One region of the Lysinibacillus sp. FJAT-14222 genome, then DNA from elsewhere that is predicted to be linked to it. Evidence: riboswitches for the same ligand, from Rfam matches in the RefSeq annotation. Region 1 holds a riboswitch; each other region holds the start of a gene.
The links. Region 1 has a riboswitch for cobalamin ahead of AN161_RS24640 (ribonucleoside-diphosphate reductase subunit alpha). Riboswitches for the same ligand answer to the same signal wherever they lie in the genome.
Positions count from the first base shown of each region.

Region 2: another riboswitch for cobalamin. It lies ahead of AN161_RS21310 (S-layer homology domain-containing protein); the one in region 1 lies ahead of AN161_RS24640 (ribonucleoside-diphosphate reductase subunit alpha).
Region 3: another riboswitch for cobalamin. It lies ahead of AN161_RS08535 (hypothetical protein); the one in region 1 lies ahead of AN161_RS24640 (ribonucleoside-diphosphate reductase subunit alpha).

Region 1 covers NZ_LIYL01000059.1:185,350-192,743, reverse strand. Annotated here, with positions in the region: gene AN161_RS24655 (ABC transporter ATP-binding protein) at 1-1,256, opposite strand, end outside; gene AN161_RS24650 (hypothetical protein) at 1,530-2,261, shown strand; gene AN161_RS24645 (ribonucleotide-diphosphate reductase subunit beta) at 2,622-3,662, opposite strand; gene AN161_RS24640 (ribonucleoside-diphosphate reductase subunit alpha) at 3,675-5,888, opposite strand; cobalamin riboswitch at 6,053-6,240, opposite strand; gene AN161_RS24635 (hypothetical protein) at 6,348-7,034, opposite strand; gene AN161_RS24630 (ECF transporter S component) at 7,031-7,394, opposite strand, start outside.
Region 2 covers NZ_LIYL01000050.1:91,241-98,634, forward strand. Annotated here, with positions in the region: gene AN161_RS21295 (energy-coupling factor transporter transmembrane component T) at 1-217, opposite strand, end outside; gene AN161_RS21300 (DUF4430 domain-containing protein) at 217-1,095, opposite strand; gene AN161_RS21305 (S-layer homology domain-containing protein) at 1,097-2,617, opposite strand; gene AN161_RS21310 (S-layer homology domain-containing protein) at 2,686-5,643, opposite strand; cobalamin riboswitch at 5,815-6,012, opposite strand; gene AN161_RS21315 (DUF5643 domain-containing protein) at 6,361-7,394, opposite strand, start outside.
Region 3 covers NZ_LIYL01000018.1:145,206-152,599, forward strand. Annotated here, with positions in the region: gene AN161_RS08515 (AarF/UbiB family protein) at 1-1,386, shown strand, start outside; gene AN161_RS08520 (NlpC/P60 family protein) at 1,736-2,953, shown strand; gene ytvI (sporulation integral membrane protein YtvI) at 3,053-4,111, opposite strand; gene AN161_RS08530 (hypothetical protein) at 4,203-4,751, shown strand; cobalamin riboswitch at 4,998-5,201, shown strand; gene AN161_RS08535 (hypothetical protein) at 5,454-5,996, shown strand; gene AN161_RS08540 (cobalamin-binding protein) at 5,998-6,957, shown strand; gene AN161_RS08545 (tyrosine-protein phosphatase) at 7,287-7,394, shown strand, end outside.

The DNA.
Region 1 (7,394 bases):
AATGCTTTTTGAGAGGTAAAGCCTATATGTTTTCGTAAAGTTGGTAATGCATAATCCTTTAGAGGCTTTCCATCCAAGCGTATTTCGCCACTTGTTGGGTCAAACAAACGTGGTAAGAGCTTGACTAGCGTTGATTTTCCGCTTCCTGTTTTGCCGATTAGACCTACCGTTTGCCCTGGTTTTACCGAAAATGAAATATTTTTCAGGACATCCTCAGCCGTTTCATAATAACGATAGCTCACATTTTGAAAGTCGATCTCTCCTTGAATTGGTGATGTAAGTGCATTTTCTGCTTCCTTGACCGCTACTTCTTTGTTTAAGACGTCTACGATACGCTCTCCCGAAGGAATAGCACGTGCAATTTGCATCAGCACCATGCTAGAAGTCATTAATCCATTTAGTATAATCGTTAAATAGTTAATAAAAGCGAGAATCACCCCAACCTGCAATGTACCGGCTTCTACTTTAATAGCACCCAGCCAAAGTGCTGCTACAATCCCTAGATTGACAACGAACATCGTAAACGGCACGAGCACGCCAACGATTTGTTCAGCTGTAATAAAGCGTTTTGTCAGCGTATTATTAAGAGCACCAAATTGTTCAATCTGTTGCGTTTCACGACGGAATGCCTTGACGACACGAATCCCCGCTAAATTCTCCTGAAGCTTCGTATTGACACTATCAATTGCCTCTTGCACCCTACGATATAGGACACCCGAATACTTGGTGAAAAAGTACATCGCAATAATTAACAGTGGCACGATAATAAGAAGTATGGAAAATAGCTCACGTGCCGTCACAAAAACAATAACGACAGCTCCAATAAATAAAAGTGGGCCACGCACAAAAATACGCAGCGTCATCATAAACGCACGCTGAACACTTTCCACATCACTCGTTAAAATCGTAATGAGCTTCCCTGTCGTAAAAGCATCACGTTCCTTTGCCGAATACGTCATCATCTTTTCATAAAGTGACTGACGAACATCCGATGCAAAATGAATAGCTGCCTTCGAACTATAATAGGAGCAGCCTATCCCACCAACAAGTCCTAGTACTGCACTTATCAGCATCCATATGAACATTTTCAGCACATATGGGTTGTCGCCATTGGCAATACCTGTATCAATCATATGCTGCATAATGGTCGGCTGAAGTAAATCCATCGTTACCTCTAGTACCATTAATAATGGCGCAATCAAGGTGAAAAATTTATAGGGCCCTAAATACTGCCCTAACTGTCTAACTGCCTGCATTCTTTCGTCTCCGTTCTATTTAAATCACATTTGCTCCTAATTATAACTGAAAAACATTCTCAAGTGGCAATTAATTTTTCGTGTCTCGTACTATTTGGGACACGATTGATAATGTTGTTCAGCCTACCAACCTTAGAATATCTTCAATTAGGGAAATCCGGGATAAAGGTTCTTTTACTATTATCACTATGTTGCAATGAAAATTAGGATGAAGAAATATATTGCCAATAATGTTATAGCTTCCAATAAAGCATCAAAAGGGGATGAGAAATAGTGTTTCCAATCTTTTATTCCATTGGTATGCTAATCGTATTGCCTGCCAGCTTTATTATTTCGCTATGGAAAGCTACTTTTAAAAGTAAACTGGAATGGTTGTTGGACTCATTCGTGACTGCAGCACTAATCGTTTGGTTATTTCAAGCAGGAAACTGGAGTTGGGTTGGTTATTATGTTCGCTTTCTTTGGTTGGTTATCTTGATTGTCACTTTCGTTTTTTCTTGGAAAAGGGTAAGTAATTTACCGTTCACCATAAAATATACACTAGATCAAAAGTTTTCAATTGGTATTTATATTGTCCTTATTTTGGTTTTTGGTACTTATAATGCTTTGGTCGTAAAAAGCTATACAGTAGCCGAAAAAGGAATTGAGTTATCTTTCCCACTTAAGAATGGCACCTACTATGTTGGACAGGGTGGCAATCAGGAGTTAATGAACTATCATCAAGCCCATCCAGGTCAAAAATATGCTTTAGACATTTTAAAATTAAATACGATTGGAACCCGTGCAAGTGGACTATATCCTGAAGAATTGGATAAGTATAAAATATTCGCAGATGATTTGTATAGTCCTTGTAATGGAAAAGTAGTCAGCATCCAAAATGATTTATCTGATCTCCCTCCTCCTAAATCTGATCCAGAAAATCCTAAGGGAAATCATGTCACCCTATCATGTGAGAACCATGATGCTACCGTTTTATTAGCCCCTATGCAAAAGGCGAAAAAGTAAAAGAGGGCCAAATACTTGGAAAAGTAGGAAACTCGGGAAATACAAGCGATCCACATTTACACATTCACGCCGAAAAGGATGGGAAAGGTGTAGCGATAACATTTAATGATCGATTCTTAGTGCGAAATAGTTTAGTACGATACTATAAACTTATTTCTTTTTCTTGTTATTACGATAATCGCAATTGCCATTCCAATAACCTAAAGGAATGAAAATGCCTCCTTTTCTTTTATGAACTCAATCCAGGTCTCCCTCTTAGCTGGGCACTTCTTTATTTTACCTAAGTCGTTTACCCCTAACCCGAGTACTCTCACAAAAAATACACCTCAATGTTATGTCAACATTGAGGTGTATTTAGCATTACAAATCATCAAAGCCGTTATCTTCTACATTGACCTTTACATATTGACGAGAACGTTGCTCGAAGAAATCTGTTTTTCCTAAGTCAACATCCTCGTAAGCTTTAACCCACTTCAATGGATTTTTGCGGTAGCCCTCAAATGGACGCTCCACGCCAAGCTGATTACAGCGAACATTGGCATAGAAATGCACATAATCATGCACATCTTCCACATCGAGGCCTTTAACTTTATCGCCAATTACTTCATTTGCCCAATCGATTTCTAGCTGTACAGCTTCACGGAAAATCTCCTGTACACGAGCTGCTCGTTCAGGCGTATCGTATTGAGGATATTCCTCTAATAGCTCCTGATAAATTTTCACAAATAAATCGACATGAAGCTGCTCATCGCGGTTAATATAATTAATCATCGTTGACGTTGCCACCATTTTTTGATTGCGTGCTAAATGATAGAAGAAGGCAAAGCCAGAATAGAAGAATAAACCTTCCAAAATCACATCATAGACAATCGCTTCTAGCATATTTTCAACAGTTGGCTCCTCCGAAAATGCACGGTAGCCCTTAATAACGAAATCATTGCGTCGCTCTAATACTGGCTCTGTACGCCAAAAGTCAAACGTACGATCCTGCTCATCTTTATTGACAATACTTGAGAGCACGTAAGAATAAGAGTGATTATGGATTACCTCCTGCTGCGCTAAAATAATCATTAACGCATTTAAGCTGGAATCTGTTAAATAGTCTGCCACTTTGCCAGCAAAATCTGTTTGTACACTATCTAATAGTGCCAGTAAGCCAATTATTTTTAAAAATGATTCCTGTTCATCCGCTGATAGCTCAGGAAATTGCTTGACATCATTGCTCATATTAATTTCGAATGGTGTCCAGAAGTTACCAAGCATTTTTTTATACTTTGGATAAGCCCAGCTGAAACGCACATCATCCCAGTTTAAAATGTTTGAAGAACGTCCGTTGACAATTCCTGTTGAACGGTTCGGTGCATCTTTATCCATAATTTGTCGTTTTATAATTGTTGTCATTGTTACTTCCTCCTAGCTCGCGCAAGACTCACATTCTAGCAATTCTACAGATGTTGAGCGCACATAATATGTCGTTTTCACACCGCTCGCCCAAGCATTCATATGCAGTGCTAGTAAGTCCTTCGCCTTAATCGTATTTTGAACATATAAATTAAGTGAAATGCCTTGGTCGATATGACGTGCTCGTGCAGCATTTTGTTTGATTGTCCAATTTTGATCGATGAAATAAGCAGATTTATAATACCAAGTCGTCACTGGTGATAGATCTGGTACTGTTACTGGAATTTTGTAATCCTTTTTCTCCTCTGAATAACTCTTTTGGAAGATTGGATCAATCGTTGCCGTACTGCCCGCTAAAATGGATGTTGATGAGTTAGGGGCAACCGCCATAACATAGCCGTTGCGCATACCTTTTTCCGCAACCGCGGCGCGTAACGCATTCCATTTATGACTGTCATAGCCACGTTTGTCAAAATACGCACCAGTATGCCAATCTGAGCCTTCAAATAATGGGTAAGCACCTTTTTCACTTGCCAAATCGTTGGAAGCACGAATTGTTAAATAGGCAATTTCCTCATATAGCTTGTCCGCGAATTCTACAGCATCCTCAGACTCCCATTGAATTTCTTTCAAAGCTAGTAAATGATGCCAACCAAATGTTCCAAGTCCAATCCCACGGTAGCGCAAGTTTGTACGCTCTGCCTGTTTAACTGGAATTGTATTTAAGGCAATAACGTTATCTAACATACGTACTTGAATTGGAATCAATCGTTCTAGAACACCAGCCGGTACAGCTCTACCTAAATTAATAGATGATAAGTTACAGACAACGAAATCTCCTGGCTTGCGACGTGTTACGATGACATCATCTTCTAAGGTAATAGACTCAAATTCAGTAGCCGACATATTCTGGAATATTTCTGTGCACAGGTTCGAGCTGTAAACCATCCCTTCATGCTTATTCGGATTCATGCGATTTACTTCATCACGATAGAACATAAACGGTACGCCTGTTTCAAGCTGTGAACGCATAATACGCTTCATAATATCAATAGCCGGTACGCTCTCACGACTTAATAATGGATTGGCGATACATTCCGCATATTTTTCTCGGAAGGAACCGTCACCTTTTTTCTCATCGTAGAAATCTTCTAGTGAGAAGCCCATGACCTCTCGCACTTCATGTGGGTCAAATAAATGCCATTCCTCACGTGCCTCAACAGCTTCCATAAATAAATCCGGTAAGCAAAGCCCCGTGAAAATATCATGGGCACGCATACGCTCATCCCCATTGTTTAAGCGTAAATCTAAAAACGTAAAGACGTCCTTGTGCCAAACATCTAGATAGACAGCAATTGCTCCTTGTCGTTGACCAAGCTGATCGACTGAAACCGCCGTATTATTAAGCTGTTTAATCCACGGCAATACACCACTTGATGCACCTTTAAAGCCTTTAATAGATGAGCCACGGCTACGAATTTTGCCCATATAAACACCAATACCACCACCGTATTTCGATAATGTTGCGACATCTGTATTCGTGTCATAAATGCTTTGTAAACTATCATCTACTGTATCGATAAAGCAGCTAGATAGCTGTCCATGCGTTTTGCCTGCATTCGATAATGTCGGTGTGGCAACAGTCATATATAAATTACTCATCGCCCAGTAAGATTCACGTACTTTTTCTAAACGATTTTCTGTTTCATCCTGCATAAGTGTCATCGCAATGACCATCCAACGTTCCTGCGGTAGCTCCACTGGTGTTTTCGTGTAATCACGGACAACATAGCGATCCATTAATGTTTTTAAGCCAATATACGTAAACAATTCATCACGGCTTTGTTCTAAATAAGAAGCAAGTTCCTGAAGCTCCTGCTCACTATATTTTGTTGTTAAACTTTCATGATACAAACCAGCCTCTGTATAGCGCGCTAATTGTGCTGGGAAAACCTTATAAACATCTTTTACCGAAACACCGCGGCGCATTGCAAATTGGTCATATAATTTTTCTAAATAAATTTGCGCTGCGACAAATGTCCAGTATGGCTCCTCTTCGTCAATTAGGCTAAGCGTTTGTAAAATCATCGCATCCGCCCATGCTTCAAATGTGGCATTGTCGTTTTTTCGTAGCCATCGATCCGATAACCTTACAAAACTTTCAAGTTCATCCTCCGTATAACTTTTCTTAAGCTTAGCCATTTGCTGTTCGATTTGAATTGTCATGTACACATTCTCTCCCTTTCTTTCTCCAGACAACACAAAAAAGCGATCACGCAACATCTATCGGTTACGTGATCGCTGTAAAATCGGAAATGGAAATGAAGGACATGCACACAAAGAAGTGAACAAATCTCTCGCCTCCACTTCTCAATCCCCGAAGAATGTGTTGCTGTCTTGAACATCTCGGCAGGTCTCCTGGCTCATGCTTCCTCCAAATGATAGCCTTCCCATTTTTCACAGTGGCCTATTCATCATTTGTCAGCACTTACAGTTGCGGGGACAGCTTCGGCTTAAGATGACTCTTTTTCCGAATTCCCTTTTAAACCATATTGGTACCGTTTGTCCAAAATACTATATATTGTGTTTTAACTCCTAAACAAATCTAACATATTGTGTTTACTGTTGCAATAGGCGATTTGCCCCTTGCAATTTGTAATGTGCTACTTTTTCTCGAAGCAAGCCCTAATACAATGCAGTTTTACGTAGTTTTTCAAAATTTCTAGGAAATTTTTTTTGTGCCAGCTGCTCTTTTTCTGGATGTATTCCGAGTAAAATGACTGCACATGGACCAGCTGTTTTTTCAACATCTAACGAACTTCCGACCTGTTGATCATCAAAAAGTCGTGTAAATTCTGCTTGCAGCCCCTTTGATCCAACTGGCCAAACTTGCTGCACAATTTCCTCTTTCCACGCCTGAAAAATAGGTTGTAGCTGTGCGACATCCTCAGGCTGCGCAAGGACTTCATTGCCTACAAGCGGCAGTCCATATGTGTACCAAACAAGGTATTCATGCTTAGATAATGTACGTTTCTGCTGCTCACCAAGCATCGTAATGGACAAACCTGATTGTAAAGTCGGCATATTGGACTCTGTGCTACCGTCTATTGGTGGACAAATAAGACCAACCTCATCGAAGACCTGTTGAATGCCGGCAACATAACGAGACCATGCAGCATCCCCTGAAAAATTAGCTAATAGGATATGTGTCGGTAAAGCATTTGCCGCAAGCTGCTCTAAAAAGGTAACACGTGCGGTCAAGTATGCCGTTAGTTGATCTGGGGCAGACACAATATCTTGTGGTTTTTCACCAATTGCTGCGGCATTATCTGTTGTAGTAATGAGCCCACCTACTTTTATTGCATTTCTCAATGTACTCGACCTTCCTTACGCACAAACACCTTAGACAGAATTGGCATCACAATGGCAACGATGACTAAATTAATAAGTGTTGCTAATGGAAGACTAGTAAGAGAACCCCAGTAAAACGCCGGACTAATGATAAAGTAAAACGGTAATGGTGAGACAACGCCGTTTAAAATAAGCGCAACAGGCCATTTCCAAAAATGCATTCCTTTTTTATGCATAACCCCGAAGATCCATACAACAATAAACATTTCCACTGCGATAATAATATGTAGTGGTCCATATAGAAAACCCGAAGTTAAGGCTGAAATCAAGTGCCCAATTCCCCCCGCAACCCCAGCTAATACTGGAGATAAAAATACAACG
Region 2 (7,394 bases), on a different contig from region 1:
TAATCATTGGATTAATAATCGCCATTAAGAAAAACAGAGGTACATATAGCTTCCAGTCCTTAAAAAAAAGCTGTCTGCGTAAAGCTAGATTTAAACTTATAGCTGAGAAAATTGTAATAGCTAAATAGACTGGATGCACAAAAAACATGGATAAGCCGATAGACGCGACAAAAAAAGAAAAAAGTACGATAGGGTGAAATGTTTCAAATGCCTTCATTAGTTACCATCCCAATAATGTCCTAAGTCGCGCCCTAAATCGACTGTATAGTTCCATTCAATGACATCGCCATCTTTTAATACGTATTGGCTACAGCCATAATTCGGATAAACACCGTTTACTTTATACATCCAGCCACTTAATTCACCAGCACTAAATTCATATAAATGATTAATACCCTCTACATAGACACTGTTATAAATATTTTCGTTGGCTCCTTGATATTCCATTTGAATTTTATGCTCCTTCGTTGCACGCTGTAGCACATCCCAAACAGTATCCTTCTCTGATAGCAGCTCGTATGTTGTTGTCTTTAAAATGATGCCGTTCTTAGGTACGTATTTCTCACTTTGTAGGGAGGCGTCTAACTTATCCCAATGCTTTAGTAATGTATCAACACGAATTGCAATTGTAACAGTGCGTTTTTTAGGTGCTGGCTGTCGCTGCTTTTCTGTTGTTGAAGTATTTGCTTTTTGTTTATCATCATCTTGCTTTGTTGTAGACTGATTAGTTTTTGTACTTGATGATTTTGCGACTTCTTGACTTTTCTCAGCTTCTTGTTTTGGTTGTTGTTTTACTTCTTTCGTTTCTTGCTGTGCTTTTTGCCCTTCTACTTTTTGCTGAGGTGCTCTCTCTTCTCCCTCGGGCGAAATCTTCTCATCTGACTCAGGCTCCTCTACTTTCTGCTTTTCCTCAGCGGTCTCATTTTCTACTGAGGGAGTTTGTTCTTTAGCTTCAGGTTGTTCAGAAGAAGGAGGGGCGTCCGCACTCCGCTCCTGCTCCTCCATCTGCTCGAATTGCTCAACTGTTTGAATATTACATGCTGTTAAAAATAGAGCTAGAAATGATACTAGTAAAAAATATAAACTTTTTTTCATATTATTCCTCAACTACCTTTAAAAAATTAACATACATTTTAGCTGCATGTGCACGTGTAATAAAATGAGTTGGATTAAACGAGCCGTTTGCGCCCTGTGCAATTTCAAAATCATATAAGAATGTAATTGCTTGTTGAGATTCCTTTGATAACTTTGCAATATCATTAAAAGGTGCGATATTTTTTGGAATATATGGCTTGCCTGTTTTATGTGTATAAGCTTTCGCAAGCATCACTGCTAATTCCTCACGTGAAATAGGAGAGGAAGGTGAAAACTTATTTGACTTGACCATTAATAAATTTGCCTCGTAAGCCGCAGCAATTTCTTGTTTTGTTTCATCGTTATATGAACTAATGTCCGTGAACGGTGCATTTCCGGAACCTGTTAAATGAAGAGCGCGAACTAAAATTGATACAGCCTGTACACGGGATAAATTATTATTTGGCCTAAATGTATTATCTTCATAGCCCTTTAATAATCCTTTAGCTACTGCGGCTTCGATATCAGATTTTGCCCAATGAGATTCAATATCCTTAAAGCTCACTTTAGTAGGGGGAGCTGGTGTTGATGGTTTATTGGGCTTTTTATCAGACATATCATATAGCTTTGTTTTGCCCGCAAGCAGTCGATTATACGCGGCTAATGTATAAGAAGCCTGCTCTGTTGCCATGCCATTAGCTACTGGTTCTGTTAATACATGCTTGAAGCCACCATCTTTTGCATTATAGAAGGTGAAAAAGCTTGTAAATAACTTATTAAAGCGCTGATCTTTGTTGGCATCAATATTTAAACTAGCAAGGGCTGTAATAACTTGTGCTACACTTTCTAAGTTTGTCGTTCCCCAGCTTTGGTAACTACCATTAGCACCTTGTAAGTTTTTCAATACATCAAGACCTTTATTAATGGACGCTTTAACATCTGCCCGATCTTGATAAGTTGAAAGAGCTTGAATAGCCATTGCTGTCATATCTGGATCTGCCTTTACTCCTGTTAAATCCCATCCACCGTCAGGCAATTGCTTTGCTAGTATGTGTTTAATAAGCTTTTCGCGTGTAGTTGTTGCTGTTTTAGGTAGCTCGAAGCCCCATGTATCTAAAGCAATTAATGTAAAAAAAGCACCGTTTGGACCTTGCCATACTACTTTGTCAAAGTCGCTTAATTTTTCGACTAAATTGTAGCCGCCTACATTTGTAGGATCTTTTCCGATAGCAGTAAGCGCAATGATTAAACGGGAATATTCTGTATATTTACGATTGTGTAATTCACCTTTTACCGATTGTACATGTTTCACGACATTTTCATAATATTTGTCGTAATAGCCTTTTGGAACATTGTATTCACCACGTGCAAGTGCAATAATAAACCACTCATTGCCAAAAGAAGGGTTTGGTGCTTTATTCACCATAAATTGACCGGTCGTACGATAAGCATCTACAGTTGATAATTGCTGTGCAGAGATCGGAGTCACAGTAGAAAGTAACAGAGCAAGTACTATGATAAACATCGATAATTTTTTTCTCATTTGAACAACCTCCATTCTTTAAAAAGGGACTAACCCAAATGCGTTGAGCGTTTGGGTTAGTAAAGAAATTACATGATGCCTGAGATATTTAACGTACGTTTTAAAATTTTCGCAGTTTGCCCACGAGTAATTGAAGAAGTAGGATCAAAGGAACCATCTTGCATACCTGTCATAATATCAAGACTATTTAATAGCTTAATATAAGGGAGGTATTCAGAGCTAATATTGTTAGCGTCCTTAAAGTTAATCTCTCCACCAGCTTTCACATCCGCATTTAAATATTCTAAAATGCGTGCCATCAATGCAGCCGCTTGCTGACGTGTAATTGGTTTCTCTGGGTTAAATGTTGAAGCAGTTGAACCTTTTGTAATACCCGCCTCGTACAGAGCTTGAATTTCTGTCGCATACCATTTGCCTTTTGTATCGTCAAATGGATTTTCACCTGTTGCTTGTAAACCAAGTGCGCGACTAACTAATGCTGCAAATTGCGCACGAGTAATTGATATATTCGCTTCGAATGTCTCTGATGTAGTTCCTTGAATAACGTGTCGACTCGCCAAAAATTCTATTTCTTCTTTGTATACTAAATGTTCAATGTCCTTATATGTTACTGTACTTTCTTTTAAAACGAAGGTACCACTTGTTTTTGTGAATAGGACAATTTCACCGTTCACAATTTTATGTGGAACAGGTTTGTATTCGCCACCAACAAGTTGTAAAACGACTGTATTTGATTTTAATTCGTTAGCTGGTAATGTCACTTTTAAATATTCTTTATCTATAGAAATTGACTTTGATTTACCATTAGCATTCTCAATTTCGAATGTGACAGTGAATTGTTTATTTTTAGCATCTTTCGTTACGGATGCCTTTACTTGTTCTTTTTCAGTAAGCTTAATGCCACTAAATATAGAAGTAGGTATTTCTATTTTGAAATTCTTTTCACTTTGAATAACAAAATTTTTAATGTTCTTTTCAAGATGTTTTTGAATATCTTCTGATGTAATAATTGCTTTATTACTACCATTTTCAATAGTAATCTCAGCTATAGAACCATCTTTATTATCTTTGTTTGTTTCTTCAGCACACTTTTCATCTTTGTTAGGACATTTCGTTTCTACTTCTTTACAATCTTTCTCTTTACATTCTTTGTTTCCTCCAGCTGAAGAGCCACCACCTTCAATTCCATCAACGTACCCACCGACATCTTTACCTAAATCGAGCGTATATAGCCATTCAACATTATCACCAGGTGATAATGTGTAAAGTGCTGCAGAGTAAGAAGGGAAAGAACCATTTACACGATACATCCAACCACTTAATGGACCACGATCAAATTCATAAAGACCATTAATGCCATCGATATAAGTACCATATTGTGTTTCACGGTAGCTTAATGCAATACCATTTTGCTTTGTTACACGTTTTAATACGTCGAATACTGTTTCTCCTGGATAAAGCTCAACTTTTGTTTCTTTTAGTGGAACCTCCGAAGAAGAGATTGTGATTGAGAACGTGGTATGTCCATTTGGACGATTTCCTCCTGGATTATCTTCGCCGTTGCCGGAATTATTGTTATTTCCACCATCTCCAGGGTTCGAAGGATTACCTCCATCCCCAGGGTTAGATGGATTACCACCATCTCCAGGGTTTGAAGGATCCTTAGACTTCGTATCTGACATATCGTATAGCGCTGTTTGACCGTTAAGCAAACGATGATACGCAGCTAATGTATAGCCAACCTGCTCTGTAGCCATTCCATTTGCTTGCGTTTCGCTTAAAACGTGTTTAAAGCCACCTTCTTTTGTGCTGTAATAAGTCATAATATTCGCTATAACTTTATCAAAGCGAGGGTCTTTGTCCGCATCGATACCTAAGCTAGTAAGGGCAGTGACAACTTGTGCAGCACTTTCAGAATTTTCCGACCCCCATGATTTATAACCACCATTTGGTAATTGTAAATCAGCTAAAGTAGTTAGTGCTTTGTCGACAGCATCTTTTACCTTTGAATCCGTTTTATAGTATGGTGCTAGCGATTGGATAGCCATTGCTGTCATATCAGGGTCAGCCTTTGTCCCCGATAGAGCCCAACCACCATCATCTAATTGCTTTTCTAAAATTCTTTCAATAAGTTTTTCACGTGTTGTAGTAGCTGTTTCAGATAGTTCAAAGTCCCAAGTATTAAGAGCAATTAACCCGAAATAAGCACCGTTCACACCTTGCCAAACAACTTTATCGAAATCAGATAGTTTTTCAACTAAGTTATAACCACCAACATTTGTTGGATCCTGACCAATAGCTGTAAGGGCAATAATTAATCGTGAGTATTCTGTATATTTTCGTTGATCTAGCACGCCATCTTTAGAAACAACATAGTCAACGACATTTTTATAATAAGTATCGTAATAGCCAGCTGGAACTTCGTAGCCACCGCGAGCTAATGTGATAATCCACCATTCATAACCGAATTTAGGTTCGGATAGTTTATCTACCATGTATTGAGCAACAGTATTGTAAGCCTGCGAAGTTGTTAGTTCAGCATTTGATTTTGTACCATCTTTTTTCGCACTATCCAATTCCTCTGTGGCCTGATTTAGTGCTAATACTTTCGCATCAATGTCTTCTTGAATTGCATGTTCATCTGCTAATAGTTGTTGTGCAGATAGGATTACATTTGTATACACATCTATTGCAGCTTGAGTTACCCAGTAATCGACAGGGTCTATATCGTTTCCATCAGCACTGACTTTAAATGATGATTTGGCTTGTTTAGCCTTATCAATTGCCGTTTGTAATGATGATCTATCAATTACTACTTCTTCGTCTGCAATATTTGTATTTTTTTGGGATATACTAACTTCTTCACCATTAGATTGATCATTAATAGTAGAGCTAGATTCTAACTCAATCGTTTCTAAATCACTTGCTTCAATTTGCTGCGTTTCTGCTAGAGCAGCAGGTGACAATAGCGAAAATGATAAGATGAAGACAATCGCTATATTCAACCATTTCTTATAAAAGTCCATTTCTCTCCTCCTGATCTTGTTATAGGTGAATATATTTGCAATTAACTCAAAAAATAAAAAAGATGCTTCTCCAACAAAAGGGAGAGCATCTAAGGAAAACAGAAAAAGGCACAAAAACACAATTTGCCTGTTCATCTATTTGCCGTAAGTTCTCCTAGCTTCCGAAGAGAGTTAATACGATGGAATAAAGGTAGGTCTCCTGGCTCGTGTATCCTATTCAGAACCTTCCCATCTACTGGAGGCATTTTTCCTCGTTTGACAGTGGTAATTTCTGTAGTCATCTACACTTACAGTTGCGGAAACAGCTTCGGATTTGCACCGAATTCCCTATTAAGCTCCTAAAAGAGCACCTTTATTCTGCATTTGCTATTCACTTAATGCTAAGTTTAGCATATTTTTCTTTTTTTCAAAATAGTTCAACAAAAAAAGAGAATATTTCTAGGTTCTGCTCGTCAAATAAGATATCAAATACAATATCTTCATTGAAGTTACTTCTATTATAATAAATGGATGTTTATATACTTAAATGATATTTATAAATAATATTCCTATTTATAAACTAAAATTAATAGTATATTAGTCGCAAGGAGTAGGGATGGCTCAAGTGAAAGCTTTTAAATCTAATGGGGATCCACTTGGTATTTACACTTTTAAAGTAAATATTTTGAAATACCAAAAAGTAGAGAAAGTGAGGCAAATCTCACGTTCTCTACTTTTTTATTTTTGTGAGTTAATAGGTAGTGTAACCTCCAGCTCAGGAATATATTGAATCTTTGGTTCCCCATTTTCATCCATTTGATATTCACCTTTTGGATATTCTTTAAAGAGATGTATATAAGGCTTAAGGGTTATTGTTTTTGGAATGGATTCAAAAGGTGTATATCGATGATCCATAATCATATCGCTACCATTTGACTCATACGAACCAAGGCCACCAATTAGTTTTAGTTTATGCCCTTGTTCATCAACAACATCTATTCCCATTGCGAGCTCTGCGATAGGTGAATTGTCTGTTAAAATGGGTCTTGTCGTTATATTGGTTGTAATAGGAGTAAGCTGGATCTTTTCAATAGTAAAATGAATATTATCATATTGTCGACTTACATTAGGTTGTAAAGTTACAGTGTCTTCAATTTTATTTTTCACAGGAATTTCGATTTTTAAAGGGTCCTGTATACCAGTTATTGTAGTACTCAATGTTAAATCAAACTGTTCGGGAAAAGGACGCCCCCCTTGATTTCTCTCATCTACAATTTCAATAATGGCAGAATCATTATCTTTACCTGAGTATATATTAAATCCATTCATTGCATTTTCCGGATCCGGAGCAAAAGAACTACGGGGATCACCATTTATAAAAAATTCAATATTACTGATACGATCTATTAAAGTTTCTTTTGATAATTCCCCCTCCGTATGAAGTCGTTCAATAGCAATTGAAACACGCGTACCATCATACACTACTTCCGATACATTTAATGTAAAATCATCATGTGTAGCACTTGTATTCAGTTTCGTTGAGAGCCCTTTTTCATCAGCAGTTTGCAGACCAAGATCACCCGCAAGTTTAAAAATAGATGATAGTACGGGTACTTGCTTTATCGTTGCAGCCAAAGTTGGTGACACTAAGCTAGTGACCAATATTAGACTAAAAATCATTGCTGTGGAAGCCGCTATCATTATCACTCTTTGACGTATTTTCTTAGAGGTTCTAGAACTTTCTGGCTGCTTTGTATAACGACTGCTTTCAT
Region 3 (7,394 bases), on a different contig from region 1:
GCGTCAGAGCAAGTAACTCAAATTTTAGAAAGTTCACTACCAAAGCCTATGAATGAACTATTTGCAAGTTTTCAAATGGAGCCTATTGCGGCAGCATCTATTGGACAAGTACATAAGGCGCGATTAAAGAATTATGATGAAGCCGTGGTGAAGCTACTGCGTCCAGAAGTAAAGGGGATAATGCGCGACGATCTCGATATTTTAGAGGAATTTGCCAATTGGCTTACGAGCAAGTCTACATGGGCTGAGTCACTGGGCTTTCGAGAGCTTGCTAGAGGATTTGCAGATGGATTACGCGAGGAAATTCATTTAGATATTGAGGTTCGGAATACATTGCAGGTGACAAATGCCCTTGCCAAAAGCGACTATAAAGTACGGATTCCTAAAATCTATACAGAATATTGTGATGAAAATATTATTGTCATGGAATATGTACGGGGGAAAAGCGTTGCAAATGCTGCGGCTGAATTTAATCGTTTAGAAATTGATCGTAGGCAGTTTGCACGGACTGTTTTATATTCCTTCTTCGAGCAAATGCTTTTTTCAGGTATATTTCATGCAGATCCACATCCGGGAAATATTCATATTGATGAGACGGATGGCACACCGATACTGCTTGATTTTGGGGCTGTTGGCCGTTTGGGAGCTACGCAACAAGAGGGCTTGAAGTTATTTTTAATGGGGATTCAGCTAAATGATTCAAGTATTTTATATGATGGCTTAACGCTATTGGTTGAAAATGCTGATCATGCAGAACGTGCAAGGATGGAGCAAGCAATTGATCAAATTCTGTTGAAAATTTCTTACGTGGATCGAATTCCAACAGAAGAATTAATACATGCGTTATTTACGGTTGTTCGTGATTTTGGTCTTGCATTCTATCCTGCAGTAGGTTTAGCGCTACGTTCATTAGTAACATTGGATGGGACATTACGGGTAATCGATCCACGTTTTGATATTTTTATGGAAGCGAAAGATTTTTCATCCACGTATATGCGAGCATCCTTCCTGAAGCCATTTAAAGAACCGATGGCAACAAAGGAACGCTTGCAAGAAGAATTATCGATGCTTATTCCGACATTACGCAAAATGCCAAGACGAGTTGACCAGCTTATTCAACGGGTGGAGAGCGGAAAAATTATTTTACATCACGATGTTTTTTCGGATGAGCATAATGCTCGTTTTATTACAAATCTGTTTTCCCGTTTTGTTTTGCTTCTCGTTGGTATTACCTTTGGCATTATTTCTGTAGCACTTTTAGCAATCTCACAGTTTATTCATGACTCGTATGCTGTTTACTTAAATACAGCTGCATACTTAGGATTATTTTTATGCGCCATTCTTTTAGTGCGGCTTTCTATTCAAGCGTTACGTTCTATGAAGTAATAGGTAGGGGAAATGTTCCCTTACCTTTTTTTTATTTTCAAAACCTTCTCGAGAAATATTACAAAAACATTACAAATTAGAGAATGGGTCTAACGGGAAAATAGTGAAAGTAGTTATTTTGTAGAAAAGAATAGTATTTTAGAGAATAATTCAGAAATTACGTGAATGTTACAAGAATATTTCGAGTTTTACTAAACGATTAAAAAGTTGTGAAATAGTATAAAAGTTATGCTAATAATGCTAAACTTTAAAAGGCTGATACAGATATAAGAAAATACAAAAGAATCGTTCAAGTGATTACATTAAAAAACCAAGAGCGAAATTGACTAATGAAGGGAAAGAAGTTAACGTGGGTAAACGCAATAAATGGCGTAAGTCGATGGTGCTAGCATTAGCACTAGCTGGCGGCTTATTATTTAATACAGTTCAACCAACAGAAGTGCACGCAGAAGAAACATCTCAACAAATGATAGATAAGAAAGCTAAAATAGATACAGAGGTTAAAAAGCTACAAGAAGAATTAACTAATTTACAAAAAGAAATCGATGAAAAAGTAAAAGTATTTAACAAAGTACAAGCAGATATTAAAGAAGTTGATACAAATATTGTAGATACTAAAAAACGTATTGAGCAACGTTCAACAATTTTAAGTGAACGTATGGCTGCATACCAAGCGCAAGATAACACTGTAGGTATTTATTTAAGTGCTGTTCTTGAATCGAAAAGCTTTGCAGATTTAATGGATCGTGTCGTAGCGGTAAAAACATTAATGGATGCTGACCAAGAATTAGTAGATCAGCAAGAAGCAGATAAGGCTAACTTAGAGAAACAAAAAGCAATATTAGATGAAAAACAAAAAGAGCTTCAAAAGCAATTCCAAGAGCTTCAACAAAAGGAAAGCGAAATGGAAGTGAAAAAAGCTGAAAACGAAGCAAAATCGCTTGCATTAAAAGCACAAATTGCAACGAAACAAGAAGAAGAACGTTTAGAAGCAGAACGTAAAGCAGCAGAGGAAGAAGCAGCTCGTTTACGTGCACTTCAAGCAGCTACTCCAGTTGTACAAGCAACAAACAACAATGGTGACAATGGTAATACAAATAATACAAATAATACAAATAATACAAATAATACAAATAATGCTAGTAACAATGGTAATGATGCTAACAATGTGAAATCACAAAAAATCGTTGTTGGATCAGGCACAGGCACTGCATCTTCAGGTGATGCTATTTCAACGGCTAAGCAATTCCTAGGCCGTAGCTATGTTTGGGGCGGCAGTAACCCATCAACAGGATTTGACTGCTCGGGTCTTGTACAATGGTCTTACAGCCAAGCAGGTGTATCTTTACCACGTACAGCATCACAACAATATTTAGCAACACAACGTATTTCAGCAAGCGAAGCACGTGTAGGTGACTTAGTATTCTTCAGCTATGGTTCAGGCGTAGCGCATGTAGGTATTTACTTAGGTAACAACACGATGATCGATGCTCAAAATAATGGTGTTGTTATTGAATCACTTGATTGGTGGAACCAATATTTAGTAGGCTTCGGTCGTATTCAATAAGTCTTACTATTATATAGACGATTTAAATAACGAAAAGGTCATCTTTGTAAAGAAAAAATACAAAGATGACCTTTTTATTATTGGAAGCCAAACATAGTGCTATATTTTAAAATTCAGCTTGATAATACCTGTTTCTTTTAATGCAATAAAGAAAATAATGACAAAAGGTCCTGCAAGTAAACCGATCACACCAAATAGCTGAAGACCAATAAACATTGCAATTAATGTAGGTAAAGTTGATAAACCGATATGCTCCCCCATTAATTTAGGCTCGACTACTCGACGAATAATGAGTAAAATAGCAGCTAGGATGAATAATTTTACAGCAATAGATATATTTCCAACCAATAGGTAATAAAGACCCCATGGCGCCAAAATGATAATGGAACCGAGGAAAGGAATAACATCAATTAACCATATAATGATTGTCATCGTTATTGCGTATTTTGGCTGGATTAATAGAAGGCCAATAAGTGTGACGCCTCCAATTATAAAGCTAACGAGTAAATGTGCCTTCATATAGCCGAAAATAGCACCTTTTAAACGATTTAAGACAATCTTTAATTTGTTGGCAGTGCTAGGCTTTAAATATTTATAAGTAATTTGTTTTAATTTGGGCAAATCTAGCATAAATAAAAATAGAGCAATCATATAAACGAGAAGACTGATAAATAGCCTTGGAATTTCTGAAAAGAAGGCTGTAACTTTGGTATAATTGAAAATGTTTAAAAAGGATTCTTCAATTTTCTTTATGAAATCCATTGTTGTATTTTGAAGCGAGGTACTTACTTCAGGTGGAAAGTCTTCAGTGTATTTGGAAATGTTTTCTTGCATACTAAGCCACATTTCTGATAGTTTTGAAATATAATAGGGAGCTTGCTTTGAAATTAAAATTATTTGCGACATAAGTTGTGTAATAGTGAAGTAACAAATAATTGAAATTAAGATAACGCTCACTATGTAAATAAAAGCGACTGCAACTTTACGAGACATTTTCCATCGCCGTTTAAAGAAATTAACAATGGGCTCTAAAAAAAATGCACTAACACCTGCTAATATTATGGGAACGGAAACCGGGATAATAAAATATGCAACTACGATTAAAGAAATAATCATAATTAATCTAAAAATCAGTCTCCTAGTATTAAATTTATTCATAGACTCTCCTTCTTTACGCAAATTAAATTAAGTGTACCATAAAAAATTATAATAATATTACGTTCTGAAACAATAAAGGTAGGGATGAATCATGGAAAAAGAGATTATGCAACTTTTTAGTAATTTAACAGAGCGTGACCGCGATATTCAATACGAATCTTACGAAGAATTGATGAAGATTATGCAGGAACCAGTTGATTGGACATATGCAGTTTGGGAACAGCTTGTTCAAGCTCTTACATACAAAAATGGACATGTGCGTGCAAGTGCTGCGCAATTTTTATGCGCGCTCGCAGCAAAAAGTGATCCAGAAGAAAGAGTATTAGAGGACTTCTTAAAGATTTGGGTAGTGACGTATGATGAAAAAACAGTAACTTCAAGGCATACTTTGCAGGCAATTTGGAAAATAGGTATAGCGGGGCAGGTACAAAGAGATTTAGTCGTTTCATATTTGGCAAAAAGGTTCCAAACATGCTTAGACGAAAAGCATCCGACATTAATACGCTATGATATTATTGTATCCTTTAAAAAGCTATTCGATGAAACCAATGACCCGAAACTACTAGAAATTGCGGAGCGTTTAATTGAAGAAGAACAAGATGTTAAATACAAAAAGAAATATAAGAAAGCCATCCATTAAAGGTCATGGAATGGCTATTTTTTTGTGCAAATTTTTTCGGTAATAGAGTATGAAAAAATAAAACGATTTGATCTATGAAGAATGACAGATTCATGTGCGAGTAGAAGGAATACCCTCAGGGGCAGTGAAAATACCCGCATGCGTAAGGGAAAATACCTACATGATTTTTATCCATCGTATTTGTTTATTCCAAACTCCACAGCTATTTTTTCCTATCAATCTATGATAAACTGCTTTATAAGTGAATAATTCTTGCAGAATAAAGGTGCTGAACTATAGCATAATCGGGAATTCGGTGAAAAACCAAAGCTGTTTCCGCAACTGTAAGTACAGGAATCATATGATAAACCACTGTCGAATATCAGATGGGAAGGTTTTTATAATCCACAACAAGTTTGAATGTAGTGAACTGTACAAGCCAGGAGACCGACCTTTATTTGAACGTATAAATACTCTTCGGAAGCTAGGAGAATATGCGGCAAATACATAGGCTATGTTGTGCTATATAATAGACATTATTTATGTTATTTTCGTCGTTTCCTAGGGGTAGGAACGACGTTTTTTTATGCACACTTATTGAAATTTTAGGACAAGTCTAAGAAGGGTATTTATCTGTAGCGAAAGCGAAGCGACAGCTACAATTACGCCAAGGCGCAATTGATAAAGTAAGAGTTTTTCATGAAGGAAAGCGGGGACTTAGATTTGAAAAAAGATGCACGTTATTCTTGTTATCCATTTATGCGTGAAAAGGCATCAACAGTTGATTTTGAAATTCGAACTGATAGCCTTACAACACATATTGGCGTCGCTTTGGCAGCAGTGAAAAAAGAGACGGTAGAGTTAGTAGCGGATGATTTACTAGTTATTTTGCCAATGGCTTACCATGTAAATGGCTCAGTCCGAGGTAAGTTAGCGGTAACTGAAGATGATTTGACTTGGCTAAGTGATCGCTATGATTTTTATGTTAGTTATGTGAAGGAGGAAATACAAAACTTTGTATTACCTCAAGGAACGGAGGCTGCTGCTACATTACATTTATGCCGTAGTGAGGCGAAAAAATCATATCGCGCTTTGCACAAAGTATCTGAAGAACGAGAAGTACCAACTATTCTCTTTGATTATTTAGGATTACTAGCCAATGTATTTTTTGTAATGGCAGTTTATATGAATCAACACGCTGGTATTGCTGAAATACCGTTTCTTAGTAAGTCATACCCAATGAAAAAGAAAAAGGAGAATAAATGAAATGAAGAAATTGTTTAAGCTACAATGGCTGTTTGTGTTGATGCTGGCACTTGTATTAGTAGGCTGCGGTACGAAAGAGGATACTAATAAAGATACTGTTTCTAAGGAAGATCAACAAGTTGAGAAAACTAGCTATAAAGTTAAGGATGACCGTGGTGTAGAAGTAGAGTTTGCTGCAGTACCTAAAACTGTTGTTTCTTTACAACCGAGTAATACAGAAATTTTATATGCTCTAGGCGTTGGTGATAAAATCGTCGGTGCAACGGAGTATGATACGTATCCAGAAGAAGCACAAAAAATTGAGCGTGTTTCTGATTCTGTAACATTCAATAGTGAGCGAATTTTAGCGTTAAAGCCAGATATAGTTATTGCCTATACAACGGGAAATGATGAAACTTTAAATGCATTAAAAGGTCTTGAAGATGCGGGGATTAAAGTGTTTGCCATTCAATCAGCTAAGTCATTTGATGATGTTTACGGTGACATCCAACAAATCGCAACCGTTATGGGAATTGAAGATAAAGGCGAAAAGTTAAATGAAGATATTAAAGCTAAGATCGCTGAAGTCCAAGCGAAAGTCAAAGAAGTAAAAGAACCAAAAAATATCTTCTTAGAAATTAGTCCGAAGCCACAAATATTTACAGCTGCTTCTGGTACATTCCAACAAGAGATTTTAAATGCTGCAAATGTTAACAACGTATTTGCTGAGCTAAAAGGCTGGAAAGAGATATCTGAGGAAGATGTCATTGCGAAAAATCCAGAAGTCATTTTAACAACAGTAAACTATGTGGATAACCCAGCGGCAGAAATTCTTTCTCGTGATGGATGGAATTCAATCGCTGCCATTCAAAATAAAGCGATTTATTATATCGATACTGATATCTCAAACCGTCCAGGTCCACGTATTGGCGAAGCTGTTGAGTTAATAGCCAAGGCGGTATATCCTGAGTTATTCAAATAATCTAATTGAAAATAGCATTTTAGAGCTGTCCTTTATCGAGGGCAGCTTTTTTGATGGATAATTACTCTGGCAGTGAAGACTTCCCTCAACTTGTTCTGATGGAGGGGTGCTTGTGCGATCGGGTAATGCTGAAATCCGGTCCGCTTTGCAGAAAAAGTGATCAGGTAATACCGAAAATCACTCTGCTTCGATAAAGAAAAGATCAAATAAAGTTCCATATCAGTCTAGTATAAGTATTGTATGATTTCCTAGTGTGAAAATTGGTATTATATCGAATTGTTCTATAGAATAGAAATAAGGATGCTTGCTAACTGAGGGAGGTGCAGTGAATGAAACAGTTTGATATGAAGATTATTCCGTTTGAGGCTGTTTACAATTTTCGTGATATGGGTGGGTATAAGACGAGAGATGGGCGTTCTGTAAAGAATGGCTTAATT